Regions from separate parts of the Virgibacillus saliphilus genome, predicted to be linked through region 1. Evidence: predicted binding sites of a transcription regulator. Region 1 holds the regulator's gene; each other region holds the start of a gene.

What was found. The regulator Rex, encoded in region 1, represses fermentation and respiration genes when NADH is low (regulators of the CRP and FNR family bind a similar motif). The targets are predictions, from matches to a motif close to TTGTGAAATATTTCACAA.
Region 2: a site for Rex is predicted at 1,360-1,377, ahead of pflB (formate C-acetyltransferase). Genes of this name have one in related genera too.
Region 3: a site for Rex is predicted at 986-1,003, ahead of KFZ56_RS02785 (hemerythrin domain-containing protein). Genes of this name have one in related genera too.

Annotation. Positions count from the first base shown of each region.
Region 1 is NZ_JAGYHC010000001.1:933,331-935,534, reverse strand. Features, by position in the region: gene KFZ56_RS04815 (CPBP family intramembrane glutamic endopeptidase) at 1-209, shown strand, start outside; gene KFZ56_RS04810 (DUF4305 domain-containing protein) at 213-389, shown strand; gene KFZ56_RS04805 (redox-sensing transcriptional repressor Rex) at 544-1,194, opposite strand; gene abc-f (ribosomal protection-like ABC-F family protein) at 1,328-2,204, shown strand, end outside.
Region 2 is NZ_JAGYHC010000001.1:569,751-571,954, reverse strand. Features, by position in the region: gene pflB (formate C-acetyltransferase) at 1-1,321, opposite strand, end outside; gene KFZ56_RS02915 (dimethyl sulfoxide reductase anchor subunit family protein) at 1,527-2,204, opposite strand, start outside.
Region 3 is NZ_JAGYHC010000001.1:535,704-537,907, reverse strand. Features, by position in the region: gene KFZ56_RS02795 (hypothetical protein) at 1-96, opposite strand, end outside; gene KFZ56_RS02790 (hypothetical protein) at 137-454, opposite strand; gene KFZ56_RS02785 (hemerythrin domain-containing protein) at 484-900, opposite strand; gene KFZ56_RS02780 (YjcZ family sporulation protein) at 1,200-1,307, opposite strand; gene KFZ56_RS02775 (Hsp20/alpha crystallin family protein) at 1,499-1,933, shown strand; gene KFZ56_RS02770 (GNAT family N-acetyltransferase) at 1,986-2,204, opposite strand, start outside.

The DNA of each region.
Region 1 (2,204 bases):
TAGATCCTACACACCTCCTGGTTTACGCTTCCATGGGATTTGTCTTTGCATTTCTCTACGTGCAGACCAAGCGAATTCTTGTACCCATTATCGTACACGCGGCAATGAATACGATTGTCGTGATCGTACAATTCGGAGTGGATCCGGAAGACTTGGAGCGTATGCAGCAAGAACTTGAACAGATGCAGATGATCTTTTTAGGAGGTTAACTTATGGGTATGGCAATCATTTACTTTGCCATGGGTATTGGCTTCATATATCTTGCCATTCATTATGGCGATTCAACATGGGATTTAACAAGTCTCATTTTCGCAGTTGTTGCTACACTTGATTTCGGCGTAGGATTTAAAATGATATCCGACCATTTTCGCTCGAAGAATAAGAAGTAACAGAGAACACGTAGATTCAGCATTTTAAGATTTTATCCAGGGATACGAATCCATTGATTTGTATCCCTATTGGTGTGTAAAATACGAGATTTCGTTTGCAGGACGCTCGATCGTTTCAATGCTCTACTCGATCGATATGGCACCACTCTTCCGCTTAAAATCCCTCTTCGCTATCGTTCTCCAAAGGATAATGCTTCAAGAAGTAAACCAGCGCCTGTAACTCAACAGCCAGATCAATATGATGTACGCGAATGTAAGGTGGTACCGTCAGGCGTGCAGGTGTAAAATTAAGAATTCCCTTTATTCCTTTTTCCACTAATCGTCCTGTAATCAACTCGGCTTCACTTGCGGGTATGGTTAAAATCACAACTTGGATATCCTCCATTTTCGTTTCCAAATCATCTATATGATGAATGGGCACACCGCCAATATCTGTCCCCGCTTTATCTCTGTCTGTATCAAAAGCCATTTTAATCCGGATATTGTTGTTTTTCATAAAATTATAATGTAAAAAAGCCGTTCCTAAATTCCCTACACCAATTAAAGCTACATCCGTCACCTCATCTTGATCCAATGTCTTACGGAAAAATCCAAGCAAATATTCTATATTGTAGCCGTAGCCTTTTTTACCTAATGCACCAAAATAGGAGAAGTCTCTTCGTATGGTTGCTGAGTCTACTTTTACCGCCTCACTAAGTTCCTTTGAAGAAACGCGTGATTTCCCTTGATGGTTTAAATTGTTTAAAAAACGATAATATAAAGGTAAACGCTTCGCTGTTGCCTGTGGTATCTTATTTTGATCCATTATTATTCCTCTCTTCATTCGAAATTATCTATCCCCTATTTTAGCAGAAAAGTAAGAGAAAGTCGTGATTAATTTCACAATTGTTGCGAGCTTAATTCCCAATACGATACACTAGGAGGGATGAGGTGAGAAGATGATCGTAATGCAATTAAATGAGCTCTCGAAATCTTTCGGAGCTGATGAAATTTTATCAAATGTAAAACTTGAAGTGAAAAGTAATGATCGAATAGCAATCGTTGGTAGAAACGGTTCGGGTAAATCAACATTATTAAAAATCATGTCTGGGGAACTAACCTATGATGAAGGGGAATTATTTAAACCCAAAAATCTTACAATCGGATATTTATCGCAACATACCGCTTTAGATTCCGTCCAAACAATCTGGGATGAAATGGCTGATGTATTTCAGCAGCTAACCGAAATGGAGCAGGAACTGCGGGCGATGGAAAAGAAAATGGAACAGGCATCAGCACTTTCGGATGCGCATTATGAAAAACTCTTGCAAGACTATGATAACCTGCAGCAAGCTTTTCAAAACAAGGGCGGGTACACCTATGAAGCAGATATAAAGGCAGTGCTGACCGGCTTGAATTTTCAGGATTATGATTATAACACGCCTATAAATGAACTTAGCGGCGGGCAAAAAACGCGTCTTGCTTTAGGACAGCTTTTACTAAAAAAACCGGACCTTCTCCTATTGGATGAACCAACAAACCATTTGGATATTGATACACTTGGATGGTTGGAAAATTATCTTATGAGCTATCCCGGCGCAGTAGTAATCGTTTCTCACGATCGTTATTTTCTCGATAAAACAGTAGCTATTATTTATGAAATTTCACGTCATAAAACGAAGAAATATCATGGAAGCTACAGTAAATACCTAGAGCAAAAAGCGATTGATTATGAAAAAGAATTACAGGAATACGAGAAACAGCAAACTGAGATTAACAGGATGGAAGATTTCATCCAGCGTAACATTGCGCGTGCATCAACAACCAAACGTGCAC
Region 2 (2,204 bases), 360 kb from region 1:
CACCATTGATAGCGTATAGCAGTGCTTTTGCGAGATTTGCTCTTGCACCAAAGAACTGCATTTGTTTCCCGATTTCCATGGCAGATACGCAGCAAGCAATTCCATAGTCATCCCCGTAAATGTCACGCATAATATCATCATTTTCATATTGAATGGAGCTTGTTTTGATAGACATGTTAGCGCAGTACTTTTTAAATTTATTTGGTAATTTTTCTGACCACAGTACGGTTAAGTTTGGTTCTGGTGCAGGTCCTAAATTATCCAGCGTGTGCAAAAATCGAAATGAGTTTTTCGTAACAAGTGATTTCCCATCATTGGCAATCCCGCCAATAGCTTCTGTAACCCACGTTGGATCACCACTGAATAATTCATTGTAATCCGGAGTTCTTGAAAATTTAACTAATCTCAATTTCATTACAAAGTGATCAACTAATTCTTGCGCTTCCTCTTCGGTTAATACACCATTTTGGATATCACGCTCAATATAGATATCTAAAAATGTGGAAACTCTACCTAAGCTCATTGCTGCACCATTTTGTTCTTTAATAGCAGCCAGATAACCGAAATACAGCCATTGAAAAGCTTGGTGAGAGCTTTCGGCAGGACCTGAAATGTCAAATCCGTATGTTTCGCCTAATTGTTTTAGTTCACCTAAAGCTCGAATTTGCTCTGTAATTTCCTCGCGGTCACGAATGACATCCTCCGACATCATGCCGTTCGCACCAGTGGATATCAATTGTTCCTTTTTGTCTTCAATCAGTCTATCTACCCCATACAAAGCAACACGTCGATAGTCCCCGATAATACGACCACGACCATAAGCATCAGGTAATCCAGTAATAATGCCTGCCTTTCTTGCAGCTCTCATTTCAGGTGTATAGGCATCGAAAACACCTTGATTGTGTGTTTTACGATATTCGGTGAAAATATGCTGTATTTCTTTGTCAATTTCATACCCATAGGACTTTGCGGAATCAACCGCCATGCGAATACCGCCAAATGGTTGCAAAGAACGTTTAAATGGTTCATCTGTTTGAACACCAACAATTCTTTCTTTTGATGTGTCTAAATATCCTGCTCCATGGGAAGTGATAGTCGAAACTGTTTTCGTATCCATATCCAGGATACCACCATTTTCTCTTTCCTTTTTTGTTAAATCCATCACATGATCCCATAAATCAAGCGTAGCCTCCGTTGGGTTCGCTAAAAAGCTTTCATCCCCATCATACGGGCTGTAGTTTTTCCTAATAAAATCAGGCACATCAATCTCTGATTCCCATTTCCCGCCTTTAAACTCCACCTTTTGAGCAAATACAGTCATTATTACCCCTCCTAATTTTTATCATTGATAAGAACCAATTGTGAAACATTGAACAATTATGTTCTGTATTCATTATAACATGGGTTTTAATGATACAGATTAATAAAAATTACTAATTTGTGACTATTTGAAAAGCAAAATAGGATTCTTATATAAAGTAACTCAGCGACTGTAAAATATGCTTTTTTTCATGTGCTTCAATACTTTAAAACCAAGGATACTGACTCATTACTGAATAATAAAATACGGCCCGGCCTGATAACTCACCAATTAAAGCAAATGTTGTAGCAGCCAATATAAATTTTGTTGCCGCTGACTTCTTACTCACTATCATGTAAATAACTAGGGTTGCAGGTAGGAGCATACTCCCGATTATGCGAATCCAAAAAAGAATGGATGTGTATGAAATAGTTGTGGCTATTTGACTTTCAGAAGCACCATTTGAAATCATTGCAGAATTTCCAACTGTAATAAATAAGGCAACTATAATGATAGACAAATAAACACTTAAGAGCTTCTTAACACCTATATCCAGATCTTCCTGTTTTCCTTTAAACACAAATAATGCAACTGTTAATGCACCAAGGAGTAAGCCTGTTAACAAAAAGCTAGCAAATGTTGTCCAGTTGTTCCATGTCGGGTGCAGTTGAATTGAAAAGTAGACAATTGCCGAACTAATGACTAAAATAACTCCAAGCAAAGCGGTTATTGTCCCAATGTTTCTCCGTAATTTGTCTTGATCTGTTTTCTTCCACCATAAATATGTTAGTCCTAGTAAACAAGCATTGAACAATATCACAGCAACTATTTCCCTACTGAGCCACGAATGTCCAAGTCCCAATAAACTTGTAGGACCTTTCAAAGGATTATTTAAATGTAGCAT
Region 3 (2,204 bases), 400 kb from region 1:
AATCCCCGGAGATACATCACCAAAACGCATTCGTAATACGGAAATTAAATCTTCCCGGTCCTGAACAAAACCTGCATCCTCTTCAAATCCAAACAATGGAATGCCTCCTTTGTATTTTTCGTTCATCTCAACGGCTCTAGGGTTTCATCATTTTAAAATAATCAGCTATCATAACCTCTTGGCACTTATCTGCAGTTGATTTTACAAATTCTTCTAGTTCCGTACTTCTCTCCTCAATGGCGTCAAATGTAAAAAAACGCTCTTCTTGATGTGCGAATTGATCGCCAAATTGCAACCGAAGATGAAGTCCAGTTTCTTCTTTGATTGCATCTGCTTGGATATCATACGCGTGAATATTATGGAGCTCTTCAAATTTATCGGTAATATACCGATATAGATCCGGTGATAGCACCCTTAAAAATTTTCTTTTCTGCTGCTGTTTATCTTCACTCATGGACTATCCCCCCAGTGAATGACTTTATCTTAATGATTGGGTAAAATTCTTTCTTCCTCTTGGTTATGCAGTAAATCAACAAGGACTAGAGCCTGGAATCGCTGTAGAACCGCATCACTAAAACCATCTGCATCCAGCATCTCCTTAATTTCCTTTACAAGCATTCGCAAAAGATCATGATCCCGAGTCAGCTCAATAATAGAATCATTTAATTCCGGTGACTCTTCAACCAATTCCTTATATAATCCTTCTTCTTCCGAGTCGGCGTGCTGGAGTGTACGTGATTCCCAATGTTCAACGGCAACATAGGCGGTTTCCAACGCTTTCTCTTCCTGACCGTTCCTTAAAAGAGATTCGAGAATTTCATTTAATTCTTCTGCCTCATTTAGCGCTGCTTCATGAATGGCAGCATGACTATCTACATGTTTCAAACCTGGACCTGACATGTAATACTCACTCCTCTTCTTTCCGGGAGATGTAAAATCCCTTTGTGTATTACTATTCATTGTAAACAACATAGGGGAATATAAGCTGTGACAAACGTCACAACTTTTTATTTTTTGTACTAAAAATTTATCATTAAAAAAAGGCTGACAAGATGATCTCATCAGCCCTTTTAAGAGGAGGAATCAGTAATATCGACTACCGTTCTCATATAATAAAGAAAAGGAGGTATTTATTATTCGTTAACGGTAACGTACAAACGTTTACGGGAGGGAAATTGATATCTTTTATCCTAATCAAACTAGCAGCCGTATCCACCAAATCCGCCGGCACCAACAATAATCAGCAGGATGAAGAGGACTACAATCAATGCAAAGCCTCCACCAGCGCCATATCCACCTACACTCATTTGAACACCTCCTAACTCTAATAGAATATGCAGTACAGCGTAACCTGCGTGGGTCATCCAATCACTTTTAACAGAATGGGCTTCCCGGCAATCACTTTAAAAATGGGCGCCGAAAAATTCCATTTTCCTAGTGTTTGTTGCGCAACCCCTTGCATACTTTATTAATGTAATCAAGAAAAAGAGGTGAAAAAATGAGTTCAAATAAATACAATAGTCATTCCTCGTTTGATGGTCTGATGAAGGGAATGGATTCCTTTCTCCAAGATTCCTTTAAAAATTTCAATTCCCTATTTAGTCGAAGGTCATTTGATGTAGATATATATGAAACGAAATCCGATGTTGTTCTTCAGGCAAAATTACCGGGTATCAAACGTGATCAGATTGAACTGGAAATTGTCGGGAATCAGATTCGAATAGCTGTTCAAAACACTGCAAGCTTTGAAGAAACGAATGATGGAACAAAACATTATCACAAAGAGCAATCCCTACAAAGAATGGAGCGCTTCGTCACATTACCGTTTACCATTTCCGAAAAAGAAACAAAAGCTTCATATCAAGATGGCATATTGAAAATCACTACCCCCATAAATAATGAAAGCAGAAAATTCATTGATATTGAGAAATGATAGCTATCAAAAAAACCGGTAATCCACATAAACTGGAAAACCGGTTTTTATGTTATAGCTCCTTAGCCATAAGCGAAGAGATTTCCTGAAACCCAAGCTTCTCATAAAGATTTCTCACCTGATTTCCGGAGAATACTTGTAGCTGCACTTTCTTATACCCTTGTAATTTCAGTTGTTGGAATGCTTCCTTACATAATTGTTCCGCTACCCCTTGTTTACGGTAGGCCGGTAAGACATAGACTTCCGGAATAAACCCGACCATCTCTTCGGT